DNA from 3 places in the Kitasatospora sp. NPDC088264 genome. Region 2 is predicted to be linked to each of the others. Evidence: riboswitches for the same ligand, from Rfam matches in the RefSeq annotation. Region 2 holds a riboswitch; each other region holds the start of a gene.
The links. Region 2 has a riboswitch for cobalamin ahead of AB0O82_RS29465 (ribonucleoside-diphosphate reductase subunit alpha). Riboswitches for the same ligand answer to the same signal wherever they lie in the genome.

Region 1 (5,596 bases), on a different contig from region 2:
GGCGGGTCAGCGGGCGGGGACGCTGCGCAGGTAGTCGGCCAGCGCGGTGATCGCGGCCGGGTTGCGCGGGCTCTCCACCAGGTCGACGTAGTCCAGGACGAAGATCCGGTCGCTCCTGACCGCCGAGACGCCGGCCAGCGGCGGGAAGGACTTCAGGAAGGCGCGCTTGGCGTCGGCGCCGGTCTCGCCGTAGTTGTTGATCAGGATCACCTCGGGGTCGCGCTGGACCACGCTCTCCCAGCCGACGGTGACCCAGGTGTCCGCGAGGTCGCCCATCACGTTGGTCCCGCCGGCCTTGGCGATGATCTCGTCGGCCGCGGCGAACTTCCCGGCGGTGTACGGCTTGTCCTGCCCGCTGTCGTACAGGAACACGGACGGCCGGCGCTCGGGCTGCGGGGCGGCGGCGACCTTCGCCTTGAAATCGGCGACCAGCTTGTCCGCCCGGTCGCGGACGTCGAAGATCTCGCCGAGGTTGGCCAGGTCGGTGTAGAGCGCGTCCAGCGGGGACATCACGCCGCGCTCGGTGCCCTTGCCGCTGCGGCAGGACTCGCTGAGCACGTACGAGGGGATGCCGAGGTCCTTGAGCGCCTGCGGGGTGAAGCCGCGGCCCTCGTCGAAGCCGTAGTGCCAGCCGGCGAAGACCAGGTCGGCCTTGGCGCCCAGCACGATCTCCTTGGTGATCTCCTTCTTGGAGAGCCACGCGGTCTGCTGGTAGCCGTCCTTCCAGGCGACCTGGTCGACCCGGCCCTTGTCGTCGGGCATCACGTAGCCGGCCATCCGGTCGGCCAGGCCGAGGGCGAGCATCAGCTCGGTGATGCCGACGTCGTTGGTCACCGTCCGGGCGGGCTTCTGCGGGAAGGTGAGCTTGGTGCCGCAGTTCTCCACGGTCACCGGGTAGTGGGCGGAGGCGGCGGTGGCGTCGCCGCTCGGGGCGATCTCGGCGCCGCAGGCGGTGAGCCCGAGGGTGAGCAGGGCGGTGATGGCAACGGCCTTGGTGCGCACGGGGGTTCCTTCGGGGGGTGGGTCAGATCCGGTCGAAGAGCAGTTGGACGGCGCCGGTCACCGGGTGCCGGACGGGGGTGGCCCGGACGCCGAACACCTCGGCCAGCAGGGCGGGTCGGAGCACCTCGGCGGGCGGCCCCGAGGCGACGATCCGGCCGGCCCGCAGCACGTACAGCAGGTCGCAGTGGCCGGCCGCCAGGTTGAGGTCGTGCAGCGCGGTGAGCACCGTCGGGCCGGCCTCCCGGACCAGCGCCAGCACGTCCAACTGGTGGCCGATGTCCAGGTGGTTGGTGGGCTCGTCCAGCACCAGCAGCCGGGGCTCCTGGACCAGCGCGCGGGCGATCAGCACCCGCTGCTTCTCGCCGCCGGACAGGCTCAGGAAGCCCCGCCCGGCCAACTGTTCGGCGCCGACCTTGCGCAGCGCCTCCGTGCAGCGCGCGTGGTCGTCCGCACCCGGGCCGCCCAGCCCGCGCCGGTGCGGCAACCGGCCCATGGCGACCACCTCGGCCACCGTGAAGTCGAACTCGGCGGAGTGCTCCTGGGGGAGTGCGGCCACCCGCCGGGCGGCCTCGCGCGCGGTCAGCGCGTGCAGGTCCGCGCCGTCCAGCCGGACGGCCCCGGCGGCCGGCCGCAGCGCCCGGTAGACGCAGCGCAGCAGCGTCGACTTGCCGCTGCCGTTGGGCCCGACCAGTCCGACCACCTGCCCGGCGGCGGCGTCCAGGGCGACGTCGTGGACCAGCCGGGCGCCGGCCAGCTCGACCGAGACGGAGTCCAGGGCGAGATCCATCAGCGGCCTCCGAAGGAATAGCCGCGACGGCGCATCAGCAGCAGGAAACAGGGCACCCCGAGCACCGCGGTGACCACCCCGACCGGCAGTTCGGCGGGCGCCAGCAGGGTGCGCGAGACGATGTCCACCCAGACCAGCAGCAGCGCCCCGGCGAGCGGCGCGACCAGCAGCACCCGGCGGTGCCCGGCGCCGACCAGCATCCGGGCCAGGTGCGGCACCATCAGCCCGACGAAGCCGATCGCCCCGCTGACGGCCACCACCGTGCCGGTGACGGCGGCGGTCACCACGAACAGCTCGCGGCGCAGCCGGTCCGGGTCCACGCCCAGCGAGGCGGCCGTCTCGTCGCCCATGGCGAGCGCGTCCAGCCGGCCGGCGGCGCAGGCCAGGTACGCCAGGCCGGCCAGCACGGTGGCGGCGGCGATCGGCACCGAGCCCCAGGTGGCGCCGCCGAGGCTGCCGAGCAGCCACATCATGGCGTCCCGGGCGGCCTCGCCGCGGGCGGACGCGAAGACCATCAGCGCGGTGACGGCGGAGAAGCCGTAGGAGAGCGCGGTGCCGGTGAGCACCAGCCGCAGCGGGGTGAGCCCGTAGGCCGTGCGCGCCGCGAGGTAGACCAGCACCATGGCGACCAGCGCGGAGCCGAACGCGGAGGCCGAGATCGCCCACACCCCGAGCGAGGCGAAGGCGCCGAGCAGCAGCACGGCGTTGGCGCCGACGGCCGCGCCGGAGGAGATGCCGAGCACGAACGGGTCGGCCAGCGCGTTGCGCACCAGGGCCTGGACGGCGACCCCGGTGGCGGCCAGCCCGGCGCCGACCACCGAGGCCAGCACGGCGCGCGGCAGCCGGATCTCCCAGACGATCGCGTAGGCGGCGGCCTCGTCCGCCTCCAGCCGTCCGCCCGTCAGCCCGGCGGCCAGCAGCCGCATGGCGCGGGGCAGGCCGATCCCGGAGGCGCCCAGCGCCACGCCGCAGAGCAGCGAGAGCAGCAGGGCGGCGGCCAGGCCGACGGCGAGCGGGAGGGCGGGTATTCGGCGGGCGGGCGGGCTCGTTGCGCCACTGCCCGCGGCTGCGGTGCTGCTCACGGTGCGCCTTGCCTCGGGCCGCGGGTGCGCGGGGGCGGCACCGGTCGGGCGCGGGCCCGGGCGCCATCCCCTCGCAGTCCACGGCGAGTTGTCGGGAGTTCAGCGGCCGGGGGCGATCGGGCTGGCGCGGCCCCGGGGCCGTGCTCACCGTTGCGGGTCAGCGCCGGATTCACACCGGACTTCCCCCTCGGACGCCCTGGCAGCATAACAGCCACTCAGGCTAGGCAACCCTTACCGGGCTCGGATGGGGCGTGAACGCACGACCGCCCCCGTCCGGGCTCGCGGACGGGGGCGGTCGGGTGGCGACGCGTCAGGCTCAGGCCTGCTTGGTCTCCCAGAAGATCTTGTCGACCTCGGCGATCAGGTCCAGCAGGGCCTGGCCGGTGGCGGGGTCGGTGGACGCCTTGGCGGCCGAGGCGGCCTTCAGGGTGTCGTTGATCAGCTGGTGCAGCTGCGGGTACTTCTCGAAGTGCGGGGCCTTGAAGTAGTCGCTCCACAGCACCGAGATGTGGTGCTTGACGGCCTCGGCACGCTGCTCCTTGATGATCAGGGCGCGGGTGCGGAAAGCCGGGTCCTCGTTGGCCTGGTACTTCTCCTGGGTGCCCTTGACCGACTCGGCCTCGATCCGGGCCTGCGCCGGGTCGTACACGCCGCAGGGCAGGTCACAGTGGGCGTGGGCGGTGGCGCGCGGTGCAAACAGACGAGAGAACATGGGAGTCCTTCCTTAGATCGTCTTCCCGCGCCCGAGATTACCCTTCCGCACCCGGGGTTTCGCGATCGGGCGGTGGGCCTAGGGCAAAAGGCGGACCCGGAACCGGGGTAATCCGGACATCGAACGGATCGAACGGGGTGACGGTCCGTACGGCAGACTGGGACCGGGCGGTCCGGGAGGAGGAGTCGTGGCGCGGAGCACGGAACCGGCGGACGCGGAACCGATGGGCACGGAACCCCGGGGCCGGGGCGGCGGCGCGGTGCCGTTCGGGCTGGTCGACGTGGCGGGCCCGTCGATGGTCCCGACCCTGCGCGAGGGCGACCAGTTGCTGGTGCGCTACGGCGCGCCGATCCGGCCCGGCGCGGTGGTGCTCTTCCGGCACCCCTTCCAGCAGGACCTGCTGGTGGTGAAGCGGGCCGCCGAGCGGCGTCCGAGGGGCTGGTGGCTGCTGTCCGACAACCGGCCGGTGGACAGCGACAGCCGCAGCTACGGCCCGGTCCCGGACGAGCTGGTGCTCGGCCGGGTGCTGCTGCGGCTGCGCCCGCGCCCGGCCTGGCTGGCGCCGGGGCGGCGGCTGGAGCGGCTGCTGCTGGGCACCCGGCTGGCCCGGGTACCGGGTCTGGCCCGCCGCCTGGGCGTCTGGGCGGACGAACTCTGACCCCCTGGGCCCGGCCCGGCCCGGACAGGACCTAGCCGGCGGCGCCGAGTGCCGCGGCCTCGGCCTCCTGGCGCTTGCGGGCCCGGTACGCGGCGACGTTGGCGCGGGTCGCGCAGCGGTCCGAGCAGTAGCGGCGGGAGCGGTTGGTCGAGGTGTCCAGGTAGGCGTTGCGGCAGGGCGCGGCCTGGCAGATGCCGAGCCGGTCGGCGCCCAGCTCGGTCAGGTGGACGGCCAGGCCCATGCAGGCGACCGCGCTGAAGTGCGCGGTGGCGGTGGGCGAGTTGTCGGCCAGGTGCAGGTGCCAGCGCGGCCGGCCGGCGTCGTCCAGGTAGTCGTGCCCGGAGACCAGCGGGCTGACCGGGTACTCCATCAGCAGGCTGTTCAGCAGGTCGACGCCCCGGATCTCGTCGCCCTCGGCGGCGGCCTCGAAGACCCCGCGCAGCCTGGTCCGCACCGCCCGCAGCCGGGGCAGGTCGGACTCGTCGGCCTGTGCGGCGGCCCGTGAGGAGTCGGAGAACAGGCCGCGCACCGCGTCCACGGACGTCAGCGTGTCGGTGCCGCGCCCGGGCTCCTCGGTGTTCACCAGCCGAACGGCGAGATCGGCGTACGAGGCGAGCTCCACGGAGGTCCTTCCAGAAGGTCGGTAACGGGCTGATTGCGTCCAGCCTATTACCTGGGTGGGGAAAACGTCGGCGCCCGGCAGGAGCAGCCTGCCGGGCGCCGGTCGGTACGGTTCTACAGCACCTTGGAGAGGAAGGCGCGGGTGCGCTCGTGCCGGGGGTCGGTGAGCACCTCGCGGGGGTTGCCGGACTCGACCACCACGCCGCCGTCCATGAACACCAGCGCGTCGCCGACCTCGCGGGCGAAGCCCATCTCGTGGGTGACGACCACCATGGTCATGCCCTCCTCGGCGAGGCCGCGCATGACGTCGAGGACGTCGCCGACCAGTTCGGGGTCGAGCGCCGAGGTGGGCTCGTCGAACAGCATCAGCTTGGGCTTCATGGCCAGCGCGCGGGCGATCGCGACGCGCTGCTGCTGGCCGCCGGAGAGCTGGGAGGGGTAGTTCTTCGCCTTGTCGGCGAGGCCGACCCGCTCCAGCAGGACCATCGCCCGCTCCCGGGCGGCGGCCTTGCTCTCGCCCTTGACCTGGACCGGGGCCTCCATGACGTTCTCGACGGCCGTCATGTGCGGGAACAGGTTGAAGCGCTGGAAGACCATGCCGATGTCGCGCCGCTTGACGGCGACCTCGCGGTCCTTGAGCTCGTAGAGCTTGTCGCCCTTCTGCTGGTAGCCGACCAGTTCGCCGTCCACCCAGAGGCGTCCGCCGTTGATCTTCTCCAGGTGGTTGATGCACC
Region 2 (5,596 bases):
CCGCGCCTCCGGGGAGTTGATGTGCTTGTAGAGGCTCAGCACCACGTTGTTGGAGACGATCGAGTCCCCGGTGGCGAAGAAGGCGACCAGGCGGCCGATGAGGTGGCGCTCGCCCTCGCTGAGCTTGGCCAGGTCGGCGACGTCGGAGTGCAGGTCCACCTCCTCGACGGTCCAGGTGTTCTTGATCGCGTCCCGGTACCGGTCGTAGAACGACGGGTAGCGCATCGGGCGCAGGGTCAGCTCGAAGCCGGGGTCGAGCAGCATCTTCTCGCGGTCGGGGGTGCTCACTGGCAGGCCTCGCAGGACTCGGGGTTCTCCAGGGAGCAGGCCAGCGCGGCCTCCTCCTCCGGGGTGAGGGTCGGGGTGTTCACGGGCACGGGCGCGGACGAGGACGCGGGCGCGGGCGCGGCGGCGCGGGCGGTACCGGAGGCGGCCTGGGCGATCCGGGTCGCCGGGCGCGAGCGCAGGTAGTAGGTGGTCTTGAGACCGACCTTCCACGCGTAGGCGTACATCGAGCTGAGCTTGCCGATGGTCGGCGCCGCCATGAACAGGTTCAGCGACTGGCTCTGGTCGAGGTACGGCATGCGGGCCGCGGCCAGGTCGATCAGCGCGCGCTGGGGCAGCTCCCAGGCGGTGCGGTACAGCGAGCGGACCTCGGCGGGCAGCCAGCCCAGCTCCTGGACGGAGCCGTTGGCCTCGCGCAGGGCGTCGCGGGTCTGCTGGTCCCAGACGCCGAGCTCCTTGAGCTCGCGCACCAGGTACGGGTTGACCTGGAGGAACTCGCCGGACAGCGTCTCGCGCTTGAACAGGTTGGAGACCTGCGGCTCGATGCACTCGTAGACGCCGGCGATGGACGCGATGGTCGCGGTCGGCGCGATGGCCAGCAGCAGCGAGTTGCGCAGGCCGGTCTCGGCGATGCGGGCGCGCAGCGCGGTCCAGCGGTCGGCCCACTGCGGGGCGGCCGTCGGGAAGTGGTCGATGTGCAGCTCGCCGCGGGCGGCGCGGGTCTCGCCGTAGGCCTCGTGGCGACCCAGCTGCTCGGCCAGGTCGGCGGAGCGCTCGTACGCGGTGAGCATGATGCGCTCGGCGATGAGGGTGGACAGCCGCGCGGCCTCGGCGGAGTCGAAGTCGATCCGCAGCTTGAAGAAGACGTCCTGGAGGCCCATCACGCCGAGGCCGACCGGGCGCCAGCGGGAGTTGGAGGTGCCGGCCTCGGTGGTCGGGTAGAAGTTGATGTCCACCACGCGGTCGAGGAACGTCACGGCGGTGCGGACGGTGGCGTCGAGGCGCTCCCAGTCCATGGCGCCGAGCAGGTCGTCGACGGAGGCCCCCGGGGCGACGTGGGCGCCGAGGTTGACCGAGCCGAGGTTGCAGACGGCGGTCTCGGAGTCGTCCGTGACCTCCAGGATCTCGGTGCACAGGTTCGAGGAGTGCACCGTGCGGCCGGGCAGCGCGGTCTGGTTGGCGGCGCGGTTGGAGGCGTCCTTGAAGGTCATCCAGCCGTTGCCGGTCTGCGCCAGGGTGCGCATCATCCGGGCGTACAGGGTCTGCGCGGGGATGGTGCGCACGGCCTTGCCGGCCAGCTCGGCCTTGCGGTAGGCCTCGTCGAAGTCGGAGCCCCACAGGTCGACGAGCTCGGGCACGTCGGCGGGGGAGAACAGCGACCAGTCCTCGTTGGCGTTGACCCGGCGCATGAACTCGTCCGGGATCCAGTGCGCCAGGTTGAGGTTGTGGGTGCGCCGCGCCTCCTCGCCGGTGTTGTCGCGGAGCTCCAGGAACTCCTCGATGTCGGCGTGCCAGGTCTCCAGGTAGACGCAGGCCGCGCCCTTGCGGCGGCCGCCCTGGTTGACGGCGGCGACCGAGGAGTCGAGGGTGCGCAGGAACGGGACGATGCCGTTGGACTTGCCGTTGGTGCCGCGGATCAGGCTGCCGCGCGAGCGGATGCGCGAGTAGGACAGGCCGATGCCGCCGGCGTGCTTGGACAGCCGGGCGATCTGCGCGTAGCGGTTGTAGATCGAGTCCAGGTTGTCCAGCGGGGAGTCGAGCAGGTAGCAGCTCGACATCTGCGGGTGCCGGGTGCCGGAGTTGAACAGGGTCGGCGAGGAGGTCAGGTACTCCAGCCGGCTCATCAGGCCGTACAGCTCGGCGACCTCCCGCACCGACTGCTCGCTGTCGCCGACCGCCAGGCCGCAGGCGACGCGGAGCAGGAAGTGCTGCGGGGTCTCGATGACCTTGCGGGTGATCGGGTGGCGCAGCAGGTAGCGGGACTGCACGGTGCGCAGGCCGAAGTACTCGAAGCGGTCGTCGCCGTGCGCGTCGATCAGCGCGTCCAGGGCGGCGGCGTGCTTGGTGACGAAGGCGGCGGTGGTGTCGCCGATCAGGCCCTCGGCGTGGCCGACGGCGATCGAGGCGGCGAAGGAGCGCGAGCCCTGGCTGTTCGCCTCGTCGACGATCTCCAGGGCGAGCAGCCGGGCGGCCAGCTTCGAGTACTGGGGGTCCTCGGCGATCATCGACGCGGCGGCGTCCACGGCCAGCCCGCGCAGCTCGGCGAAGTCCGAGCCGGCGTGGCGGCCGCGCAGCGCGGCGGCGGCGACATGGCCGGGGTCCACCTGGGGGAGATCGACGCTGCGGTCGGTGAGCAGCCGAAGGAGCGCGCCGCCGGGGTCGGAGACCGTCGGGTCGGTGGGGGCGGGGCCGGTGCCCTGGGCGGGCAGGGTGGCTGAGGCAGCGGTGGTCAAGGCGCTCTCTCCTGGCGGCGATCGGCGGCGGTGATCGGGGGGTACCGGGCCGTTCGGGGCAGGGGAGCACGGCACGTACGCAGGAAGCGTCGCGCGACAGTGGCGTCCCCGGCCCGCCCGCGAGGCCCGGAAGGTAGTTCTCGTGCTGGCGCGGCCTCTGCGGGAGGGCCCGTGCGCACACCGTCGGCAGGTACTCGGACTCGCGGGGCGGCTACTGGTAGCCGCCCGCTCACCGCTGCGGGGCAGTCCCGGATTCGCACCGGGTTCCCCTGCATCGACAGCAGGATTGAGCATACATCTAGTGGTGTCTCTCTGATGCGACCCCACATGTAGTACGGCGCGGTGTGTCGGAGCGATAACCGGTGGTGCCGGGAGGGGGCGGGTCGTGGCCTTGGGGCGCCTCGGATCCGGGCTCCCGGCGCCCTGATTCCGGGCCCCGGCGTCCTGGTTTCGATACGGAACGGTCACCGGGCGGACCGGTTGCCGCGGGCATGCCCTACGATCTGGGCGCATGAGCGAGCGAAGCGCCGAGGGGCGCGTTTCGCGAAGCGATCATCGAGCGAAGCGAGGGGGCGCGTGAGCGACGGAACTGGCGCACCCGGGCAGGGTCCGCAGGGAACGCCTCCCACCGGGCCGGGGGACGCGCACGGTCAGCAGCCGCCGGTGGTGCCCGGTCCGGTGTTGCCGCCGAGCGGGGGCTTCGGGCCGCCGCCGGCCTCGTACGGGCCTCCGGTGCCGCCCGCGCAGCCGGTGGCGCAGCCCGGTCCGCCGGGGCAGCCTCCGCTGCCGCAGCCGGGACCGCCAGGGCAGCAGCTGCCGCCGCAGTGGCAGCCGAACCCCCAGGCGCACCCCCAGCCGCATCCCCAGGCACACCCCCAGCCGCATCCGCAGTCGTACCCGCAGCCCCAGGCGCCGCAGCGCGCCGAGCCGAACTGGGAGGCGCTGGCGGACCGCAACGCGGCGGACGGCAAGCGCCGCCGCCGACTGCGGGCCCTCGGCGTGGCGGTCGCGGTCGTCCTGGTCGGCGGCCTGATCGCGGGCGGGGCGGTGCTGCTGACGAAGGGCGGCGGCGACAAGCCGGTCGCCGGGCCGATCGCCTCGGCCTCCAACCGGCCGTCCTCCGCCGCATCGGGTGCCGCCCGGAGTGCCGCGCCGAGTGCCGCCGCAACCCCGGGCGGGAACCCGTCCGGCACCCCGGGCGGAGCGCCGGACGACCCGTCGAAGCCGATCTGGGAGGCCGCCACCGACCCGGCGCCGCAGGACGCGGGGGCACTGTTCTCCGCGCTCCAGGTGACGGTCAACGGTGCCACCTGGAACCGGACCTTCGTCTCGCTGGACTCGCCCTGCTGGGACGGGAACTCGACGACCGGCGGGCTCGGCAAGGTCCTCGGTGACCAGGGCTGCCAGAAGGTGCTCCGGGCGACCTACGTCTCCGGCGACAGCGCGGTGACCGTCGGCGTCGCGGTCTTCGACCACAAGATCCAGGCCGAGACTTCGATGAAGAGCTACACCGGCCACCTCAAGGGCGCCGTCGCGCCGGGCGCGCCGGCCTTCTGCGCCACTCCGGGCTGCACCAACACGCACAACACCCTGGGCCGGTACGCCTACTTCACGGTCGAGGGCTCGGCGAAGGGCGGCGACACCGCCGACGCCACCGCCACCGCGGCGGCCGTCGGCTTCGGCGAGCACGTGAAGGGCCAGCTGCTCCAGCGCGCCAAGGCCGCGTCCGCGGCCGCGCCGGGTGCGCCGGGGGCCGCCGCGGCCGGCTGATCCGCCGTGGCACCCCGGCCCCGGCGGGTTCGCTCGCCGGTGCCGGGGGAGTGTGGCAGGCTCTCGGGGCAGTCATTCGCACGAGTGTTCCGGTTGTGTCCGCCTGGGCCGGTGCCGGCGAGCAACCGGAGGAGCGGTCCGTGGCCCTGCCCAGAGCCCTGCGCGGCAGGCCCGCCGTCCTGGCCGCGGCCGGGGTCGTGGTCGCCGCGGGCGCCGTGGCGCTGTTGCAGCGTGACGGCCGGGCCGACGGCGAACGGCCCGCCCGCGTCCCGGTGACGGTCGGCCTCCCCGGCCGCACCCTGCCGCCGGAGGTCGGCCGGGACCTGCTCGCCCGGGATCCGCAGGCCTCGCCGAACGCCCGGGCCGTCCAGCAGCTGCTCGCCGACCTGGAGGACCGGGCCCGCACCGGGCAGAGCGGCGGGACGGTGATCGGCCAGCACGTCGAGGCGCACAACGAGCGCAACAACCCCGAGTACGGCGACTACCGTGGCACCAAGCAGGTCGGCTACTACTACAAGAAGGCCGCCGACCTCACCGGCAAGCTGCCCGGCTTCGTCGAGACCGACCTCGGCCCCGGCTACGGCCAGACCGGCTGGGGCGTCGGCGACCCGCGCTCCTACTCGGCCGGCCGGTGGCCCACCTGCCGGGCCGGCTGGCAGTACACCGACGACGCCGTCGACCTGCTCTCCGCCGTCTGGTCCGGTCACCCGCGCGCCGACGACGGCAGCTACGGCACGGCCGGCGTCCAGCACAACTGCGACGGCACCACCACCGAACTGCCCGACAACGGCGGGGGGCCGGCCGGGATCGTCGGCATGTCCTTCCACCAGCCCTACCCGGGTTCGGACGTCAAGTCCTTCGAGCAGGTGCTCTGTTCGAACTCTCCGGCCGCCAAGGACAAGGGCTGGTTCGGCCGGGTCGTCGACAGCGCGCACGACACCCCCGAGTACCGCGCGCTGATGACCGACCTGTCCTACCTGGCCGACCACCTGGAGTACCTGGCCGCCCACGACGTGCCGGTGCTGCTGCGCCCGTACCACGAGATGAACGTGCAGGACTGCTCCCGCAGGTTCTGGTGGTCGGGCCAG
Region 3 (5,596 bases), on a different contig from region 2:
CAGGTCGGCGTGGTGTACGACGGCGAGACCGCCCCCGTCCTGCGCGACGTCGACCTGCACATCCCGGAGGGCGAGCTCTGCCTGGTGGTCGGCCGCACCGGCGTTGGCAAGTCGACCCTGCTCGGCGCCGTCAACGGCCTCGTGCCGCACTTCACCGGCGGCACCCTGCGCGGCCGGGTGACCGTGGACGGCCGGGACACCGCGCACCACCCCCCTCGCGAACTGGCCGACGTGGTCGGCGTGGTGGGGCAGGACCCGCTGGCCGGCTTCACCACCGACACGGTGGAGGAGGAACTGGCCTACGTCATGGAGCAGTTGGCCGTCCCGCCGGCGGTGATGCGCAAGCGCGTCGAGGAGACCCTCGACCTGCTCGGCCTCGCCGACCTGCGCCACCGCGCCCTGCACGAGCTCTCCGGCGGCCAGCAGCAGCGTGTCGCCATCGGCTCGGTGCTCACCGCGCACCCGCGCGTCCTGGTCCTGGACGAACCGACCTCGGCGCTCGACCCGACCGCCGCCGAGGAGGTGCTCGCGGCCATCACCCGTCTGGTCCACGACCTCGGCGTCACCGTCCTGCTCGCCGAACACCGCCTGGAGCGGGTCGTCCAGTACGCCGACCGCGTCGCCTACCTGCCCGGCGACGGCACGGTCGTGCACGGGCCGCCCGCCGAGGTCTTCCGGCGCACCGCGATCGCGCCGCCGGTCGTCGACCTCGGGCGGCTGGCCGGGTGGCGGCCGCTGCCGCTCTCCGTCCGGGACGCCCGGCGCGCCGCCGCCCCGCTGCGGGAGCGGCTGAACGACGTGCCCGTTCCTCCGCCGCGCCGGGCAGCGGTGGCGGGGGAACGGGTGCTGGACGCCCGAGGGGTGGTCGTCCGGTACGGGCAGGTGACCGCCGTCCGGGAGATCGGGCTGGGTCTGCGGGCCGGCGAGGTCACGGCGCTGATGGGGCGCAACGGCTCGGGCAAGTCCTCGCTCCTGTGGGCCCTCCAGGGCTCAGGCCCGCGACAGGGTGGCAGCGTGCAGGTCCTCGGAGCCGACAGCGGGCCGGCCATGGACCCCAAGCGGCTCTCCGCGGCCAGGGCCCGACAGCTCGTCGGGCTCGTCCCGCAGACCCCGACCGACCTGCTGTACCTGGAGACGGTCGCCCAGGAACTCGCCCAGAGCGACCTGGAGGCCCACCGCGCAGCCGGCCCGACCGTCGCCGGCCCGACCACAGCCGGCCCGACCGCGAGGCAGATCCTCGACCGGCTCGCCCCCGGGATCCCCGACGGCACCCACCCCCGGGACCTCTCCGAGGGCCAGAAGCTGGCCCTGGTCCTGGCGATCCAACTGGCCGCCGCGCCACGGGTGGTGCTGCTGGACGAACCCACCCGAGGGCTCGACTACCACGGGAAGGAAGCGCTCACCGGCATCGTGGACGCCCTCGCCGCCGAAGGCCGCACGGTCGTCGTCTCCACCCACGACGTCGAGTTCGTCGCCGCCGCCGCCGACCGGGTGGTGGTGATGGCCGAGGGCGAGATCGTCGCCGACGGCCCCACCGCCGAGGTCATCGTCGCCTCGCCCACCTTCGCCCCCCAGACCGCCAAGATCCTCGCCCCGCTGCCCTACCTGACCACCCGACAGGTCGCCGCCGCCCTCGCGCCCGCGCAGGCCGCCCGGTGAGTGCCGTCCGGATCCCCGGCCGGGCCCGCGTCGTCGCGGCCCTGGCCGCCTTCATCGGCCTGGTCGCCTTCACCTGGCCGTTCGTCGTCGCCCCCGGAAAGTTCGGCTCCTCCTACGCCCCGCCGCTGATCTTCGGCGCCCTGCTGGTCCTGGTGCTCGCCGTCGTCATCGCGGAGATCGCGGCCGGCGGCATCGACGCCAAGGCCCTCGCCATGCTCGGCGTCCTGTCGGCCGTCAACGCCGGGCTGCGCCCGCTCGGCGCCGGCACCGCCGGAGTGGAGACGGTCTTCTTCGTCCTCGTCCTGGCCGGCCGGGTCTTCGGCCCGGGCTTCGGCTTCACCCTCGGCTGCACCTCGCTGTTCGCCTCCGCGCTGCTCACCGGCGGCGTCGGCCCCTGGATGCCGTACCAGATGTTCGGCTGCGCGTTCGTCGGCATGCTCGCCGGGCTCCTGCCGAGAACCCGGCGGCGGCGCTGGGAGGTCCCGATGCTGGCCGCGTACGGGGCGTTCTCCGGGTACCTCTTCGGCTTCCTCCTCAACCTCTCCTTCTGGCCGTTCTCCACCGACCCGAACAGTTCCATCGCCTACCTGCCGGGGCTGCCCTTCACCGAGCAGTGGCACCGCTACCTGCTCTTCGACCTCGCCACCTCGCTCGGCTGGGACACCGGCCGTGCCGTCACCACCTTCACCGCCGTGCTCGTCGTCGGCCCGGCCGTCCTCACCGTCTTCCGCCGCGCGGCCCGCCGCGCCAACTTCGAGCCCATGGTGCGCTTCGAGGCCCCGGACGGTCGACGAGTCACCGCGAACGACACCGCGAACGGCTCCGCCATCGGCTCCGCGAGCGGCGAGGGAGTCTCACCATGCGGACGGCTTCCGTGAATTCCGCGTCGGCCCCGGCGGTTTGCCCCTAAGCTGGCGACGCAGCTGGTTCGTCCTGCCCGCCAGGCAGGACGTCGCAAGAGGGAACCCGGTGGGAATCCGGGACTGCCCCGCAGCGGTGAGTGGGAACGACCGCCGTCATACGCACTGGACCCGGGACGGGTCTGGGAAGCGATGGCCAGTAGGTACCGGACGCCAACAGGCCCGGTGCGCCCACGAGTCCGAAGACCTGCCCGTTGCCCGCCCGCGGACCGTTCCGCGTGCGGATATCCCGGTGACCTCGTGGGCGGGTCGGCGACCATACCAGGCGGGTCCGGCACGCGCATCGACGTGAGCCGCCGCCCGGTTCGTCATCCCTTCGCGCTCTCGTCCCGTCCCCGGGTACTTGAGGAGCCAGACTCGCGAAGGAGAGTCCCTTGACCACGAAGTCCGCAGCCGCGGCAACCAGGGCCACCGTGTACGGCTACCCCCGGCAGGGCCAGGGCCGGGAGCTGAAGAAGGCCATCGAGGGCTACTGGAAGGGCACGGTCACCGCCGACGCCCTGCGGGAGACGGCGGTCGGCCTGCGCCGGGAGAACTGGGCGCAGCTCGCCCAGGCCGGGGCCTCGGAAGTGCCCACCGGCGACTTCTCGCTCTACGACCACGTACTGGACACCACGGTCGCCGTCGGCGCGATCCCGGCCCGCCACCGGGCGGCCGTCGAGGCGGACGCGCTGGACGGCTACTTCGCCATGGCGCGCGGCACCCAGGAGGTCGCGCCGCTGGAGATGACCAAGTGGTTCGACACCAACTACCACTACCTGGTGCCCGAACTCGGCCCGGACACCGTCTTCACCGCGAACCCGGCCAAGGCCGTCGGGGAGTTTCGGGAGGCGCTGGCGCTCGGCCACACCGCACGCCCCGTGCTGGTCGGCCCCCTCACCTACCTGCTGCTCGCCAAGCCCGCCCCCGGTGTCGCCGAGGACTTCCAGCCGATCACCCTGCTGGACCGGCTGCTGCCCGTCTACGCGCAGCTGCTGGCGGACCTGAAGGCGGCCGGCGCCGAGTGGGTGCAGCTGGACGAGCCCGCGCTGGTGCAGGACCGCACCCCGGCCGAGCTGAACGCCGCCGCCCGCGCCTACCGTGAGCTGGGCGGCCTTGCGGACCGTCCGAAGCTGCTGGTCGCGAGCTACTTCGACCGCCTGGGTGAGGCCCTGCCGGTGCTGGCCAAGGCCCCGGTCGAGGGCCTGGCGCTGGACTTCACGGGGCCCGCCGCGGCGAACCTGGACGATCTGGCCGCCGTCGGCGGGCTGCCCGGCAAGCGGCTGGTCGCCGGGGTGGTCGACGGGCGCAACATCTGGATCAACGACCTGGAGAAGTCGCTGGCCACCCTGGCGACCCTGCTGGGCCTCGCCGAGCGGGTCGACGTCGCGCCGTCCTGCTCCCTCCTGCACGTGCCGTTGGACGCCGCCGCCGAACGCGACGTCGACCCGCAGATCCTGCGCTGGCTCGCCTTCGCCAAGCAGAAGGCCAGGGAGGTGGCGCTGCTGGCCCGGGGCCTGCGCGAGGGCACGGGGGCGATCGCCGCCGACCTGGCCGCCAACCGCGCCGACCTCGCCTCGCGCGCCAACTCGCCGATCACCCACGACCCGGCGGTGCGCGCCCGTACCGCCGCCGTCACCGCCGACGACGCCCGCCGCGCCCAGGCCTACCCGCAGCGGGCCGAGGCCCAGCGCGCCCGGCTCGGCCTGCCACTGCTGCCGACCACCACCATCGGCTCGTTCCCGCAGACCTCCGAACTGCGGGTCGCGCGGGCCGATCTCACGGCGGGCCGGATCGACGCCCCGGCCTACCGCGAGCGCATCGAGGCGGAGGTCCGGGAGGTCATCGCCTTCCAGGAGAAGGCCGGACTGGACGTCCTGGTGCACGGCGAGCCCGAGCGCAACGACATGGTCCAGTACTTCGCCGAACAGCTCACCGGCTACCTCGCCACCCGGCACGGCTGGGTGCAGTCCTACGGCACCCGGTACGTGCGCCCGCCGGTCCTGGCCGGGGACATCTCCCGCCCGCACCCGATGACCGTCGACTGGTTCGGCTACGCGCAGGGCCTGACCGACCGCCCGGTCAAGGGCATGCTCACCGGCCCCGTCACGATGCTCGCCTGGTCCTTCGTCCGCGACGACCAGCCGCTCGGCGACACCGCCCGCCAGGTCGCCCTCGCCCTGCGCGACGAGGTCACCGACCTGGAGGCCGCCGGCGCGGCCGTCGTCCAGGTCGACGAGCCGGCCCTGCGCGAGACCCTGCCGCTGCGCGCCGCCGACCGCCCGGCGTACCTGGCGTGGGCGACCGAGTCCTTCCGCCTCGCCACCTCCGGGGTGCGGGCCGACACCCAGGTCCACACCCACATGTGCTACGCCGAGTTCGGCGCGATCATGACGGCGATCGACGAACTCGACGCGGACGTCATCTCGCTGGAGGCCACCCGCTCGCACATGGAGGTCGCCGGCGAACTCGCCGGGGCCGGCTACCCGCGCGAGGTCGGCCCGGGCGTCTGGGACATCCACTCCCCGCGCGTCCCGAGCACCGACGAGGCCATCGCCCTGCTGCGCGCGGGCCTCGCGGCCATCCCCGCCGAGCGGCTCTGGGTCAACCCCGACTGCGGCCTGAAGACCCGCGGCTGGACGGAGACCCGCGCCTCGCTCGACAGCCTCGTCGGCGCCGCCCGCCACCTGCGCGCGGAGCTCGCCGGCTGACCCCCCGGTGACGCGACCCGGCCGGGCCCCGCACGCCGTGCGGCGCCCGGCCGGGTCGGCCCGGGACCGTCCCCGGGCCGGGCCGCAACGGCGGCCCGGCCCGTTTCACCCGGACCCGGGAAGCCCGAGGTTCTGGTAGATCTCCGTCGTCACCGTGGAGAAGTTCATGGTCATGAAATGCAGCCCGGGAACTCCCTCGGAGAGCAGGCGCCGGCACATTCCGGTGGCCTGATCGATACCGATCGACCGGACGGCCTTCGGGTTGTCCTGGTGCTTCAGCATGCTTTCGGAGAGATCATCGGGAATGGCGGCAGTGGTCAGCGTCGG

Region 1: another riboswitch for cobalamin. It lies ahead of AB0O82_RS36045 (iron ABC transporter permease); the one in region 2 lies ahead of AB0O82_RS29465 (ribonucleoside-diphosphate reductase subunit alpha).
Region 3: another riboswitch for cobalamin. It lies ahead of metE (5-methyltetrahydropteroyltriglutamate--homocysteine S-methyltransferase); the one in region 2 lies ahead of AB0O82_RS29465 (ribonucleoside-diphosphate reductase subunit alpha).

The regions. Positions count from the first base shown of each region.
Region 1 is NZ_JBFBIR010000089.1:13,550-19,145, forward strand. Features, by position in the region: gene AB0O82_RS36035 (ABC transporter substrate-binding protein) at 7-1,002, opposite strand; gene AB0O82_RS36040 (ABC transporter ATP-binding protein) at 1,025-1,789, opposite strand; gene AB0O82_RS36045 (iron ABC transporter permease) at 1,789-2,871, opposite strand; cobalamin riboswitch at 2,961-3,099, opposite strand; gene sodN (superoxide dismutase, Ni) at 3,188-3,583, opposite strand; gene sodX (nickel-type superoxide dismutase maturation protease) at 3,807-4,241, shown strand; gene AB0O82_RS36060 (CGNR zinc finger domain-containing protein) at 4,273-4,863, opposite strand; gene AB0O82_RS36065 (amino acid ABC transporter ATP-binding protein) at 4,977-5,596, opposite strand, start outside.
Region 2 is NZ_JBFBIR010000051.1:14,250-19,845, reverse strand. Features, by position in the region: gene AB0O82_RS29470 (ribonucleotide-diphosphate reductase subunit beta) at 1-264, opposite strand, end outside; gene AB0O82_RS29465 (ribonucleoside-diphosphate reductase subunit alpha) at 285-2,714, opposite strand; cobalamin riboswitch at 2,906-3,049, opposite strand; gene AB0O82_RS29460 (hypothetical protein) at 3,471-4,508, shown strand; gene AB0O82_RS29455 (glycosyl hydrolase) at 4,649-5,596, shown strand, end outside.
Region 3 is NZ_JBFBIR010000014.1:143,589-149,184, forward strand. Features, by position in the region: gene AB0O82_RS14425 (ATP-binding cassette domain-containing protein) at 1-1,659, shown strand, start outside; gene AB0O82_RS14430 (ECF transporter S component) at 1,656-2,537, shown strand; cobalamin riboswitch at 2,567-2,789, shown strand; gene metE (5-methyltetrahydropteroyltriglutamate--homocysteine S-methyltransferase) at 2,954-5,269, shown strand; gene metF (methylenetetrahydrofolate reductase [NAD(P)H]) at 5,375-5,596, opposite strand, start outside.